2 regions of the Gordonia aquimaris genome follow, and region 2 is predicted to be linked to the other one. Evidence: predicted binding sites of a transcription regulator. Region 2 holds the regulator's gene; the other holds the start of a gene.
The links. Region 2 encodes LexA, which represses DNA repair genes until DNA is damaged. Its sites were predicted from a motif close to CGAACANNTGTTCG; they were not measured.
Positions count from the first base shown of each region.

Region 1: a site for LexA is predicted at 3,756-3,769, ahead of OSB52_RS15920 (alpha-ketoglutarate-dependent dioxygenase AlkB). Genes of this name have one in related genera too.

Region 1 is NZ_JAPKFM010000017.1:56,637-64,257, forward strand. It holds gene OSB52_RS15905 (mycofactocin-coupled SDR family oxidoreductase) at 1-681, opposite strand, end outside; gene OSB52_RS15910 (TetR family transcriptional regulator) at 727-1,347, opposite strand; gene OSB52_RS15915 (MMPL family transporter) at 1,367-3,601, opposite strand; gene OSB52_RS15920 (alpha-ketoglutarate-dependent dioxygenase AlkB) at 3,793-4,416, shown strand; gene OSB52_RS15925 (hypothetical protein) at 4,518-5,069, shown strand; gene OSB52_RS15930 (oxidoreductase) at 5,111-5,986, opposite strand; gene OSB52_RS15935 (adenylate/guanylate cyclase domain-containing protein) at 6,061-7,621, opposite strand, start outside.
Region 2 is NZ_JAPKFM010000016.1:53,098-60,718, forward strand. It holds gene OSB52_RS15270 (DeoR/GlpR family DNA-binding transcription regulator) at 1-193, opposite strand, end outside; gene OSB52_RS15275 (phosphoenolpyruvate--protein phosphotransferase) at 359-2,041, shown strand; gene lexA (transcriptional repressor LexA) at 2,061-2,837, opposite strand; gene OSB52_RS15285 (LysM peptidoglycan-binding domain-containing protein) at 3,400-3,687, shown strand; gene nrdR (transcriptional regulator NrdR) at 3,791-4,303, shown strand; gene hrpA (ATP-dependent RNA helicase HrpA) at 4,296-7,621, opposite strand, start outside.

The sequences.
Region 1 (7,621 bases), on a different contig from region 2:
CCCCATGCCGGCCAGGCGCGGATTGGCCGCGTTGGTCTCCTCGATCCGCGCGACCATCTGTCCGGAGCCCATCGGCGTGGCGACGGCACCGGGGTGGATGCTGTTGACCCGGATGTCGTGATTGCCCAACTCCGCAGCGAAAGCCCGTGTCATCCCCACCAACGCATGCTTGCTGGTGGTGTAGTGAACCATGAAGGGCTGCAACTTCTTACCGGCCAGCGAGCTGGTCAGGATGACCGATCCGCCACCTCGCTCGATGAGATGCGGCGCGGTCGCCGTGACGGTGTTCCACACGCCGATGACGTTGATGTCCATCACGTCGCGGAAGCTGGTCGGAGTCACCTCGTCCCAGGTCTCCGGAATGCAGATGCCGGCATTCGCCACCACCACATCCAAGCCGCCGACCATGGCGACGCCCTCGGCGACGACCTCCCGGAGCGCCTCGAGATCTCGCACATCGCATTGCCGCAGGTGCGCCGCGGCGCCCTGCTCCTCGACAAGACGACGGGTCTCGTCGAGGTCTTCCGGGGTGGCCGGGTCATACGGTACGCTGGGCAACGGGCCGGCGATGTCGACGCCGACGATGGTCGCCCCTTCAGCTGCGAGTCGGACGGCGTGGGCACGGCCCTGGCCGCGGGCCACACCGGTGATGAAGGCGATTTTGTGGTCGAGTCTTCCCATGGTGTGAAGTCCTTTCGTGAGCCGATGCCCGAACTGGTCTCCCACTCAGAGCGGCAGACCCTGTTCCAGCAGATCGACCGCGTTGAGCAGGGTGGCGAGCAGGTCGTCGTCGGTGGGGTCATCCCTGGATTGTGCGAAGTGAAACATCACTCCGCCCGCGGCGGCAATGAACACCCGTAGGCGAAGGTCATCGGACTGCACGCCCAGGTAGTCGGCGAAGAAGTCTGTCGCCTCCGAAATCGCTCTGTCGCTTTCGATCTGGTAGGCGGTTCGCAGCGTCGGCTCGGACTGGATCAGCCGCATGCGTGCGGAGTTGCTCACCCACTCGTCGGCGGTCCCGATGCGGAACATCTGTCCGATCAACCGGCGCAGCAGATCGAAATGCCCCAGCCCGGGCGGGATGGCGGCGATTGCGTCGTGCCGAGCTTCCTCCAGATCGTCGGAGATGACGACCTGCTCCTTGGAGGCGAAGTACCGGAAGAACGTGGTGTGAGAGACCTCTGCCTCGCGCGCGATCTGCTCAACTGTCGTGTGGGTGTAGCCGTACTCGGCGAACAGCTTCATCGCCGCGTCGCGGATCGCTTTGCGGGTGCGAATCTTGTTCTTCTCCCGCAAACCGATCCGACGCCCCGGGCCGCAGCCCGGGGACGTCGTCGGTGTGGCCATTTGTCGGTGACCTCCCTGATCAGGTCGCCGGGGCGACCGCCTGCCGCTCGTTGTCGGCATCGAGGTGTTCGAGCCCGCGGTCGCGGACCGCACCACCCTCGATGTCGAAGTTCACCACAAGACGATCCAACCACTTCGGCAGCCCCCAGGCGCGATCACCCAGCAGAGCGATGATCGCCGGCACCACCATCATCCGGATGATGAAGGCGTCGAACGCCACTGCCACCGCAAGCGAGAAGCCGAGCATCTTGGCCGTGGTGTCAGGCGCGAGCATGAACGCGGCGAACACGCTGATCATGATGATCGCGGCGGAGGTGACCACACGCGCACCGTGCCGATATCCGGCGATGATGGCGTCCTTGGCGGACATCCCGTGGATGTACTCCTCGCGCATTCGGGTCACCAGGAACACCTGATAATCCATCGCCAGGCCGAACACCACGCCGATCAGGAAGATCGGCAGGAACGACAGGATGGGCTTGGTGTTGTCGATCAGGCCCAGTGCGCCTTCCTGGAAGAAGAGCACCGTCATGCCGAAGGTGGCGAGCACGGAGAAGATGAAGCCGAGGGTGCCGATCAGGGGCACCCAGATCGAGCGGAAGACGCCGATCATGATCAGGAATGCCAGCCCGACCACGACCACCAGATACGGGATCAGCGCACTGTCGAGTTTGGCCGACAGATCCGACAGGATCGCCGTCTGCCCACCGACATGCAGTTCCACCCCGGCGGCTTCGGCGGTGGGCGCGTAGTCGCGGATCGTCTCCATCAGATCGTGCGTTGCGGCATCCGATGGCGCGCTGATCGGCGTCACCGAGATGAGTGCGGTGTCCGCTCCCACCTGTGGCTGCGGTGTTCCGTTACCCATCCAGGTGAGCGTGGCGGCGTTGGCCACGTCGTCGAGCGTCGCGATATGTTCCACGGCACTGTCGGCCGCAGCGCTGACGTCACCGTCTTCGGTGTGCAGCACCACCAGCAGCGGCCCGTTGATGCCCTCACCGAAACCGCGCTGCAGCAAGGTCTGCGCCTGCGCCTCGTCGTCGCTGGTCAGCGACATGCCGAGTTCCATCTTGGACATCGGGATCGCGGCCAGAGCCAGCACGGCGAGCCCCGCGACGATGAACGGGATCGGCCGATTGACCACTCTGCGACCGACTTTGACGCCCACGGTATCGAAGGTCGCACTCTCCTCAGCGTGCTTGATCCACGGTATGCGCGGGGTGAAGGCGAATCGGCCGACCGCGCCGAGCAGCGCCGGGATCAACGTGAGAGCTGCGACCACCGCCATGAACACGGCGACCGCGGCGCCCATACCCATCTGGGTGATCAGCGGGATGCCGATGACCATCAGGGCTGCGACGGCGATGATCACGGTGAGGCCGGCGAAGACGACGGCCGATCCGGCAGTGCCGACCGCTCGGCCGGCCGCATCGGCGGGATCACCACCCCGCATGCGCTCGGTCCGGTAGCGGGACACGATGAACAGCGCGTAGTCGATCGAGACGGCGATGCCGAGCATGGTGACGATCGCGGTAGCGGTCTCGTTGATGCTGAGGAACTCCGCCGACAGCGTGAGCAGCATGATGGTGATCATCACGCCCACCAGGCCGGTGACCAGCGGGATGAATGCCGCCACGAGCGCACCGAACGCGACGATCATGACCACGAAGGCGACCGCGAAACCGATCAGCTCGGCAGTCCCACCGGCCTCCATGACCTGCATGAGCGAGCCGGTGGCCTCCACCTGCAGGCCATCACCACTGTGCTGGGCGAGGATCTCCTGCAGCTGCTCCTTCTCCTCGACGGTGAGATCCATGATCTCGATGTTCTGGCGGATCTGGATCAGGCCCACCCGACCTTCGTCGCCGAGGACCGACGCGCCGATGGTCGGGTTGGCCTGCGCGGCCACCACCGGGTTGACCACGGTGCTCGCATCGGTCAGATCGGGCAGTGACTTGAGGTCCTCGACCAGCGCGTTGATCTGATCGGTGTGCGCGGCCAGCCCGTCGTCGGCGGCCACGAGCACGCTGGTCGACGCTTGCGACTGCTGCTCCATGACCTGCGGGAAGTATTCCTCGATCTGCGAGGTGGCGGTACCGGAGTCGGTACCCGGCAGGCTGAAGTCCTTCGCGAACTTCGGGCTCAGCGCGCCCACCAAACCGGCCACCGTGACGGCGGCGAGCAGCCACGTCGCGATCACCCACCATTTGTGTCGGAAGCAGAATCTTCCGACTCGGAACAGCATTGAGGCCATCGTCTCCCTCTCGGATCGGCGGATCGCCGGCAGTCAAAGGTGTTAGTGACTACCACTTGTTACTGGATAACAACAAATGTCGGATTTCGCCAGCGAGTCCGTCGCCAGAGTGTCGAGTGCCTCCCTCCGCGCACCGCCGTGACGCGCACAATATCGAACACGCGTTCGCATGAGTCGGTATGCTCGCGTTCATGACCGCAGGTATGCAGTGGTCGCTGTTCGACCAGTCGACCGACACGGAGTTGCGCTCGCTCGACCGCACGTCCCGACACGTGCTGTCGGACGGCGCGTGGGTGGATCTACGTCCCGGATGGGTCGCCGGTTCGGCCGCACTCTTTGACCGCCTACACACGGCCACTGCATGGCGCGCCGAGCGACGACGCATGTACGACCGGGTGGTCGACGTCCCGCGGCTGGTCGCGACCTACCATTCCGCCGAATCGTTTCCCGACCCGATGCTCGTCGCCGCACGTGACGCACTCAGCGGCCATTACCGCCGCGAGTTACCCGAAGGGTTCGCCACCGCGGGCCTGTGCCTCTACCGGGATGGTTCCGACAGCGTTGCCTGGCACGGCGACCGGATCGGGCGGGGCTCACACGAGGACACCATGGTGGCGATCGTGTCGTTGGGCTCACCCCGGCCGTTGCTGCTGCGTCCACGCGCCGGCGGCCCGTCGGTGCGCTTCGTGGTGGGCCCCGGTGACCTGCTGGTGATGGGCGGCAGCTGCCAGCGCACCTGGGAGCACGCGGTACCGAAGGCCTCCGGGGTCGGCCCACGCATCAGCGTCCAGTTCCGCCCCCGCGGCGTGTGGTGATCGGCGCAACCGAAATTCACCCGTTCTTGTCGCCCCGCCAACATGGTCACGGTCGGTGGTGGTTGAATCGACGAGAAGGTCCACGCATCGGGGGGTTGTCAGTGAGTCTCAAGTCGCGCTTGTTTGCGCTCGCCGTCGGATCGGCGGCGGTGGCCATCGCAGTCTCCGCCGCACCCGCCCTCGCCGCTCCACTGGACTCCGTCTTCGGCAGCGCAGGCAGTTCCGGTTCCGGGAGTGCGGGCAGTTCGGATCTGCTCGATGCCGGTAGTTCAGCACTCGGCTCCTCGGGCGACAAGACCGAGCACTACGGCAAGCTGGGACGCGACAACGCCCCCAACGGGGTGAGGTCGATCAACGTCTGGGTGTACGCGCCGAACACGCAACCGATCAGCCCGGGTGTGTATCCCCGGAACTCACAACTCGGCGTCCGCTACAACTCGACGATCGATGCCGGGCCCGTCGTAGACGGCGACGAATGCGCGATGCAGATCCGGTTGAGCGGGCCGAAGGTGCCGAAGAAGGCGCAGCTCTTCAGCACGCAGGATTGCACGTCGGTCAAGCCCTACACGCTGCGCGCTCCGGGGTCGTACTCGATCAGCGTCACCGACACCATCTCCGGCGCCTCGAACGCGATCACCTTCGACGTCCAGTAGGCGCGGCCGCCCTTCGTGACACTCGGCTGGCGCCTCGTTCCTCAGACCACGAAGTCGGTCTTCGTGAGCTGTTCGGACATCGTCCACAGCTTGTCTCGGACGCCGGCGTCGTCAGCACGCTTGTGGTAGCCGGAGACACCCGGGGCCCCGCGGCTGCCGAACATCTCGGTCGGACCGTAAAAGGTGCCGTTCGTGGCATCCGGCGATGTCGCGGCGTACAGCGTGGGCAGCGCACCCTCGGCGGCACTCTGCGCGAAGATCTTGTTGCCGAACTTCATGAACACGTCCTCGACCGTCTCCGATCGCCCCTGTAGCTCCGTGGCCGCGTAACCGGGATGCGCGATCATCGAGCTCGTCGACGACCCGGCCGCGGCGAGCCGCTCGGCCAACTCCTTGCCGAACATCAGATTCGCCATCTTTGAGTCCCCGTACGCACGCCACCGGCGGTATCTGCGCGCCTCCCAGTTCAGATCATCGAGGTCTATGCGTCCAATCTGATGCATGGATGACGAGAGCGTGACCACTCGGTCGGCGATCTTGGGCAGTAGCAGCGCGGTCAACGCGAAGTGTCCGAGATGATTGGTGCCCATCTGCATCTCGAATCCATCGGCGGTGCGGCGCATCGGAATCGCCATGACCCCGGCATTGTTGATCAGCACGTCGGCACCATCGCAGCTGTCGGCGAACGTCCGCACCGATGCCAGATCAGCCAGATCCAACTGTGCCACAGTCGCATTCGGACCGATTTCGGCTGCCACCGGCTGCGCCTTGTTGACATTGCGGCACGCCAGGGTCACGGTGGCACCGGCCTTTGCCAACGCTTTCGCCGTCTCGGCCCCCAGACCGCTGTTGGCTCCGGTCACCACGAACCGGCGCCCGGTCTGATCCGGGATGTCCGCGGTCGTCCACTTGCTCATCATGCCTCCCCATCGATGCTGTGCGCTGACTGCCAGCGACGCTATGGTCTCCGACCAACGTCGTCAACGAGCGATCACAACTGCCCGGTGACCCGGCGCGCCGGCCGGAGCAGACCGGCCACCACCGTGCCGATCGAGATTCCCGGCGGGCGCGTGGCAATCGAGCGCGGCGCGAACACCTGAGTCGGCTCACTGCGACCGCGCAGTGACCGCGTCCCCACCGGAATCCACTCACCTGCCTCGTCGTCGGTGGCGCAGGCCAGCGCCGCACCCGACGCCATCACCGAGCTGCCGGACTGTTTGGCCAGATCCGACAACCGCGCGCTTTCGTTCACCGCGTCACCGATCACCGTGTACTCGTAACGGGTCTCGGCGCCGATGTTGCCGGCGAACACCGTTCCGTAGGAGATACCCATTCCCCACCCGATGTCGAGTTCGTCCCCCAACCGATCGGCGAGGTCACGCGCCGCGGACAGTACCGACGTGGCAGGGTCGTCGAGTTCCACCGGCGCGCCGAAGATCGCCAGCGCCGAGTCGCCTTCGAACTTGTTGACGAAGCCGTGATGGCCGTCGACCACGTCGGCAACGATGGTGAAGAAGTCGTTGAGCAGCTCAGCGGTGGCCCCCGGATCCTGCCGCGCGGCCATACCGGTGGAGTCGATGATGTCCACGAACAGCACACCGACCGTCGCGTTGACTCCCCGCATCCCCTCGCCGTGTTCGAGTGCCTGCGCCGCGACGGTGTCGCCGACATGGCGGGCGAAGAGCTGCCGCATCCGCTCGCGCTCCTCGAGTCCGATCACCATCGTGTTGAAGCCGTGCTGCAGCACGCCGAGTTCGGAGGAGTCGTAGACAGGCACCCGGACGGTGTAGTCGGCCGCGTCCACGCGCGTGACCGCATGGTGCAGATCGCTGAGCGGGTCGGCGATGGAACGACCCACGAGGGTGATCACCCGGATACCGGCGACCAGCGCCACCACCCCGAGGATGATGATCGTCCAGTCGACCGGACCGCTGACCGGCGGGAGCATATCCAACCATCGCCCGAGATTGAGCAGCAACAACCCGAACATCGGTACGGCGGAGCTCACCAGCCACACCGCGATCATCCGGCTGCGGACACCGTGAAAGACGTGTCGCGCCGGGAAGTCACGGAAGGCGACCACCGCCAGCGGTCGGGCCGCCCGTTCGGCGAACAGATAGGTGATACACGAACTCGACATCGCCGCGAGTAGAAAGGCCGCGGCGACCCCGGCCGTGCGCGACGACGACGGGTCGTCGGCGACGACGGCGTAGGAGCCGACGGCGGTGGTCCAGGCGGCCAGCGTGGCGATCACCTGATTGCGCGGTATGTGACGGATGGCTGCGCGGCGAGCACGATCGGCGGGTATTCCGCTCACGAACCAATCGACCTGCGGTTTGATCAGTAGGACGCCGAACAGCATGTTGGTCAGCGTGCCGACGATGATGCCGGTGAGCACTGCCGGGAAGTTGGGGGCGCCGACCGTGCCCTCCAAGGTGAGCTGACTGCCGTTGTACGCCAGCTGCACCAGCAAAAAGGTCTCGATGCCGATCGCACAGTTCGTACCGATCAGCGCGATCGCGGCGGCTGCGGTCGCCCGCCGCGACATGCGG
Region 2 (7,621 bases):
CGACCGGCGTCGCGCCGGGACGTACGGCGCCACCATGGACGCGCTGGAGGTGTCCGTTGCGTTCCAGCACAGCGAGATCGCGGCGGACGGTCTCGCTCGTCACGTCGAACAACGAGGCCAAAGCGGTGACCGAGGCGCGGCCGTTGACCCGTACCTGGTTGGCGATCGCCTGCTGACGTTCTTCCGCGTACACGATGTCCTCGTCTGTTGATTTGATTGGCGTTGGATGTGGGTATATCTGTGTTTACGCCTGTTTATGTTGACAAGTCAAGGTTTTCTTGTAACTTGGATCACAACGGTGACCAGTGGATCGTGGCGGCACACCGTGGCCCAGCCCGTCGGACAAGTGAGGATCTCGGTGGAGCACACACACGTACTGAACGGAACGCCGGTCGTCGGCGGACACGCCTACGGGCCCGCGATCTGGCCGGGTGAGCGTCCGGTGTATGATCCGGCCGTCGCCGCCCCAGTCCTCGAGGACGAACGCGACGTGGAGATCAAGCGGTTCACCGACGCGGCGGCCGCGGTCGCGGGGAGGCTGCGGGAGCGGGCATCACACGCCTCGGGTGCCGCGGCGGAGGTGTTGTCGGCGACGGCGGGTCTCGCCGAGGACCGCGGGTGGACCGGCGCGGCCTCGAAACTCATCACGACAGGGACGCCAGCGCCGGCGGCAGCGGTCGCCGCGACCGACCAGTTCGCGGAGATGTTCACCAAGCTCGGCGGCCTCATGGCCGAGCGCGTCACGGATCTCAACGATGTCCGGGACCGCGTGGTCGCCGAACTACTGGGAGTCCCCGAACCCGGGGTTCCGGAACCCGCCGAACCGTCTGTGCTGTTGGCCGACGATCTTGCTCCGGCCGACACGGCGGGACTGGACCCGACAAAGGTCACCGCGCTGGTCACACGGCTGGGCGGCCCGACCAGTCACACCGCGATCATCGCGCGACAACTCGGGATTCCGTGTGTGGTGGCGGTATCCGGCCTCGGTGAGGTGGCCGCCGGGACGACGGTGCTGGTCGACGGTACCGCGGGCACCCTGGAGGTCGAGCCGGATCCCGACGACGCCGCCGCGCGCGTGGCCGAGAGCCGGCGGATGGCGGAATTGGTGGCGGCCTGGGCCGGACCGGGAGTGACCGCCGACGGGCGACCGATCGCGGTCCTCGCCAATGTCGCCGATGGCACGTCGGCCCGGTCGGCGACCTCCCACCCGGTAGAGGGTGTCGGCCTGTTCCGCACGGAGTTGGCGTTTCTCGACCGCGCGGACGAGCCCTCGGTGGAGGAGCAGACGCGGCTCTATCGCGAGGTGCTCGACGCCTTCGAGGGGCGCAAGGTGGTGATCCGGACCCTCGATGCGGGCTCCGACAAGCCGCTGAAGTTCGTCACGCAGATCGAGGAGACCAATCCGGCACTCGGCGTGCGTGGCAACCGGATCGTCGATGCTCATCCGGGCATCCGGGCGGCCCAGCTCGACGCGATCGCGGCAGCCGCCGACGGACATCAACCGACGCCGTGGGTGATGGCGCCGATGATCGCCTCGGCGACCGAGGCCGCGGAGTTCGCCGGGGAGGTACGCCGACGCGGACTGATCGCCGGTGTGATGATCGAGGTGCCGGCGGCAGCGATCCTCGCCGAATCGATCCTGGCGGAGGTCGACTTCGTGTCGATCGGAACCAACGACCTGACCCAGTACACGATGGCCGCCGACCGGATGTCGGCGGAGCTCGCCGCTCTCACCGATCCCTGGCAGCCCGCGGTGCTCACCCTTATCGCCGGCGTGGCGCGCGCCGGTCAGGCCGCCGACAAACCCGTCGGGGTCTGCGGCGAGGCGGCAGCCGATCCGTTGCTCGCGTGTGTGCTGGTCGGACTCGGGGTCACGTCCCTGTCGACTGCGCCCGCGGCCTCGGCCGCGGTCGGCGCCAGGCTCGCGGAGGTGACCGTCGAGCAATGTCGTGCGGCCGCCGAGGCTGCCCTGGCGACGGCCGAACCCGCCGCGGCGCGTGCTGCTGCGACTGCGGTGCTGGCCGGCGCAGTGGTCGGCTGAGCGGCCGGCCCGCTCGGGTTCAGACCCGACGCATCACGGTGACGACCTTGCCGAGAATGGCTGCGTCATCGCCCGAGATCGGGTCGAACAGATCGTTGTGCGGCATCAGCCAGACGTGGCCGTCCTTGCGCTTGAAGGTCTTGACCGTGGCCTCGCCGTCGATCATCGCTGCCACGATGTCGCCGTTGTCGGCGACACTCTGCTGGCGTACGACCACCCAGTCGCCGTCGCAGATCGCCGCGTCGATCATCGACTCGCCGACCACGCGGAGCAGGAACAGTGAGCCCTCACCGACGAGTTCGCGGGGCAGCGGGAACACGTCCTCGACGGCTTCCTCGGCGAGAATGGGTCCACCCGCCGCGATCCGGCCGAGGACCGGTACGAACGTCGGGGTGGGCAACTGCGCGCCATCGCCGGATGCGGCCGTACCGCCCGGTGGGATGTGCTGGTCGCCGTCTTGGATGTTGACCGCGCGTGGGCGGTTGTGGTCGCGCTTGAGTAGACCTTTGCGTTCCAGGGTCCGCAGCTGGTGGGCCACCGACGACGTCGAGGTGAGGCCGACGGCATCGCCGATCTCCCGGATGCTCGGCGGATATCCGCGCTCGCGGACCGAGGCGCGGATGTACTCGAGCACGCCTCGCTGACGAGGGGTCAGGCTAGCCTCGACGACTTCCGGATCGGCGACCGCGCTATCCGACGCCTCCGTATCGGCTCCGGTCGGCGCCTGCGCCTCGGGTTTCGGCTTGCTGCTGATCCCGCGGGACGCGCCGCGCCGCCCGCCGGCTTTGTCGCTCATCGGTCGAGTCCTTCCTGTCGCCGAAACCGGCAGTGGCCGATTACGGGTTGCCGGTCTGGATCGAAAAACTGCTGGTCTGTTCGGGGAGACTGCTCGGCTGGTTCGGAGCTGCTGTTCAGGGCCCATCCACGCACGTCACCATGTCGCCGACAGTAGCCGAACATTTTGACATGTTCAAACATGTGTTCGACGTGTGTCGAGACATTGTCGGACCCACGTGCTACAAATCGAACATGCGTTCTCTCGAACACATGAGCGACGTGCGTTCGAGAGGCGCCCGAGGTTCGATCCGACTCGTTCCCAGGAGGACACGATGAGCACAGCGACCCTTCATCGGCAGACGCAGTACGCACCGGCTGCGTCCCCGATGCACCCGGCATCCGGGCGCCCTGCAGACGTCCCGACGCGCGACAGAGTCCCGGCCGGGCATGTCTCCCGACCGCGGCGGCGGGGGCGATATGACTCCACTGGGCCCACGAGGCGTCGACCGGGCGGGTCCGGTGCCCCCGCGGCACGGGTGTCGGGGACGAGTTGTGCGTCGCCGGGAGTCGACCGTAGGTTCGTGCGTCGACGCGCGACGGCCGCAGCCGTGGTGCTCGGTGGGGCGCTCGCGGTGCTGGTGTGGGCGGTCGCCATCGTCGGCTCCAACTATGCCGCGTCGGTGCAACCGAGCCCTACCGGGACCGAGGTGGTCCACGTGCGGCAGGGTGATTCGTTGAGCTCCATCGCCGATCGCATCGCGCCGGATGTGCCACGCCAGGCCGTCATCGAGCAGATCGTCGAACGCAACAAACTCGCCGGCTCCGGCCTGCGGGTGGGGCAGGCTTTGATCGCACCCGCATACAGCTGAGGGCCTGACGGTATCCTCGATGGCACAGGGTCCGGCCGGGAACCGGCACGGCGTGACGGGTGACCGGTACGCCGGTGTGTCCAGAGACGTGCGTGAGGATGACATGCGCTGCCCGTTTTGCAAGAACGAAGACACCAAGGTCATCGACTCGCGTGTCGCCGACGAGGGGCAGGCGATCCGACGGCGCCGTTCGTGTGCGGAGTGCGGTCGCCGATTCTCGACCGTCGAGAGTGCCGTGCTGTCGGTCGCCAAACGCAACGGGGTCACCGAGCCGTTCAGTCGGGAGAAGGTGATGCGCGGGGTTCGTCGGGCCTGCCAGGGCCGAGACGTCGCCGAGGACGCGCTCGCCAAGTTGGCCCAGCAGGTCGAGGATGCGGTCCGCGCATCGGGATCGGCCGAGATTCCCAGCAATGAGGTGGGGTTGGCGATCCTCGGTCCGCTGCGTGATCTCGACGAGGTGGCCTATCTGCGCTTCGCCTCGGTCTACCGGTCATTCGACTCGCTGGAGGACTTTCAGCGAGAGATCGACGACCTGCAGGGCAATCTCACCCACCGCTCCGAGGCCGATTCCGGGGTGGTTGATGAGCGGGTCAGCGTCACCGACGGTCTCAGCTGAACTGATCGAGGGCGCGGATCGCCCGCTTCTCCGAGATCGGCCGTGCGGTGCCCAACCGCTGCGCGAACAGTCCCACCCGCAGTTCCTCGACAAGCCAGTGCGCGTGTTCGTCGAACGCATCCCGGCGCGCCGCAGCGAGGTGCGTTGCACGCTGATTCCAATGCGTCACAACACGATCGATGGATGCCAGGGCGGTACTGTCGCGGCCGGCAGCTGCGGGCAACTCCGTGAGGCGAACGGTCGCGGCCTCGAGGTAGCGCGGCACATGGACAAGGCGGTCGTGCGGGGTCGCGACGACGAATCCGTCGAAGACCAGATTGTCCAACTGCTCGGCGACGTCATCGGCGGCCACCGAGCCGCTGAGCCGGTCCATCTGCGCGCGCAGCGGGGCCACGCGGCGGAGCACGTCAACGCTCAGGGTGAAGTAATCGGGAGCCTGTTGCGCCACCCGGGGGCGCAGATCGTCGCGGAGTCGCCGGAATTCGGTCGCCGATCGCACGGCACGAAGGTTCCGGTCTGCCGCGAGGTCGCGGATGGCGCGTCGGGTGCAGTCGCCCACGAGATGTTCGACATCGCGGTAGGGGCTCTGACTCATCGCCAACCGACCGGCGGCATCAAGGGTCGCGGTGATCTTGCGGGTCAGCGGTGGGATGGTCAGGTCGAGGAGTGCCACCACCGCTGCGCTGTGACGGCGGTCGCGTTCGGCCTCGGTGCTCAGCTCGACTCGGGTCACCCCAACCGTCCGGCCGGCTGCGTCACGAACAGCGTCGAGTCCCACATAATGGGTTATCTGCTGTCCGGCAACAGTTGTCGTCACCGTGGGCGGTAGCTCGCCGATGCCGGTGGCGGTCCAGTCCGTGACGACCTCGACGGGCCGGGCGGCCTCGTGCGACCCGTCGAACTCCTGCTTCAGCCGGTGCAGCGACTTCCCGGTCGTGAGCACGGTGCCGTCACGGTCGACCACGGCAAAATTCATCGTGAGGTGGGGTGGAATCCGCTCGGGTGCGAAGTCGTCGGGAGACACCGTCATGGTCGTGATCGTCGACAGTTCGCGGGCGAGGCCGGCGACGAGGGGCTCGGCGCGCGGTGTCAATCGGGACAACGCGAGATCGGCGAAACGCTGCGCCGGCGCCATCGACTTGCGTAGCGACTTGGGGAGTGACCGGACGAGTTCGGTCGCGAGCTCGCTGCGCAGGCCCGGAACCGACCAGTCGAAGCCTGCCGGCCGCACATGGTCGAGCAGCGGCCGCGGGATCACCACGGTGACACCGTCATCGGGCGCACCCGGTTCGAACCGGTACCGCAGCTCGAGGCGGGTTTCGCCCTGCTGCCAGGCGCCGGGGAAGTCGGTGTCGGCGACAGCGACGTCGGTGGCCACATCCTCCGGGCGGAGATCGAGCAGGTCTGGCTGCGCGCGCCGGGCCTTCTTCCACCAGCTGTCAAAATGTCGGGCCGAGACGACCTCGTCACCGATACGCGCGTCGTAGAAGTCGAACAGTTGCTGTTCGCTGATCACCACATCGCGACGCCGTGCACGGTGTTCCACATCGGCCGCGGCCTCGAGCAGAGCACGGTTGTTGTGGAAGAACGTGTGCTCGGTGCGCCAGTCACCCTCGACGAGGGCGTGACGGATGAACATCTCTCGTGCGGTCGGTGGATCAATGGGCCCGAACTGCACCCGGCGTCGTGCCACCAGCGGGACGCCATAGAGCGTCACCCGCTCGTAGGCCAACGCGGCGCCACGTTTCGCCGACCAGTGCGGCTCGCTGTAGCTGCGGCGAACCAGATCTCCGGCGAGTTGCTCGACCCACAGCGGATCGATCGCCGCCACCGTGTGCGCGAACAGCCGGGAGGTCTCCACGAGCTCGGCGGCCATCAGGAACGCGGGCGGCTTCCGGGCCAGCGCCGAACCCGGGAAGATCGCCATGGTGGTGTTGCGTGCGCCCAGGTATTCGCGTGAATCACCCTGCCGCACGGCTATGTTGCCCAGCAGGCCGGCCAAGATGGCGCGGTGGATGGCATCGGCATCGCGTTCGGTTGCCGGAACAGACCAGTCGAGGTCGGTCACCACCCGGGTCAGCTGTCGATGCAGTTCCTGCCATTCCCGGATCCGCAGAAAGTGAAGGAACTCGCGTTCGCAGAGTCTCCGGAACTGATTCCCGGACAGCTCTTTGCGGCGCTCGGTCAGATACGACCAGAGCTCGAGGTGGGCCAGGAACTCCGAGCCCGGCACGGCGAACCGCCGGTGAGCGGCGTCGGCTGCCTCGCGCTGGTCGGCAGGGCGCTCGCGCACATCAGGAATCGACAGCGCCGCGGCGATGACCAGAACATGGTCGAGGCACCCGCCGTCACGCGCCGCGATGAGCATGCGGGCCAGTCGTGGATCCACCGGGATGCGGGCCATCTGGCGGCCGACCTGGGTGAGCACGGGTTCGTGGTCGTCGCGTTGCGTCTCGTGTATTGCGCCGAGCTCGGTGAGCACGGCCATGCCGTCGCGGATTGCGCGAGCGTCCGGGGGTTGGACGAACGGGAACTGCGAGACGTCGCCGATGCGCAAGGAGGCCATCTGCAGGATGACCGCGGCGAGGTTTGTGCGCAGGATCTCCGGATCGGTGAACGCGGCGCGGGCGTCGAAATCCTCCTCCGCGTAGAGCCGGATGCACACGCCCGGCGCCACGCGGCCGCACCGTCCCGCACGCTGGCGGGCACTGGCCTGTGAGATCGCTTCCACCGGAAGTCGGTTCACCTTGGACCGGGTGGAGTAGCGGGAGATTCGCGCGGTGCCGGGGTCGATCACGTAGCGGATGCCCGGGACGGTCAACGAGGTCTCGGCGACATTGGTGGCAAGCACGATGCGGTGTCCCGACGACGGCACGAACACCCGTTGCTGATCGGCGATGGACAGACGGGCGAACAGGGGCACGATCTCGGCCCCGGCCGAGGCACGATGCCGCAGTGCATCGGCCGTCTCGCGGATGTCACGTTCGGTCGGCAGGAACACCAGGATGTCGCCGCTGCGCCGACCGGCCCACAACTCGCCGACCGCGGCGTCGATCGCCTGTGCCTGATCGAGGTCGCGATGGTCACTGTCCGGGTCGCGTGCGTCACCGAACGGCCGATAGCGGACCTCCACGGGGTAGGTCCGACCGGACACCTCGAGAATCGGCACCTCTGCGCCGTCGACGGCGTCCGCGAAATGCCGGGCGAACCGATCCGGCTCGATCGTGGCAGAGGTGATGATCACCTTGAGGTCACGGCGTCGGGGCAGTAGCCGGCGGAGGTAGCCGAGGATGAAATCGATGTTCAGACTGCGTTCGT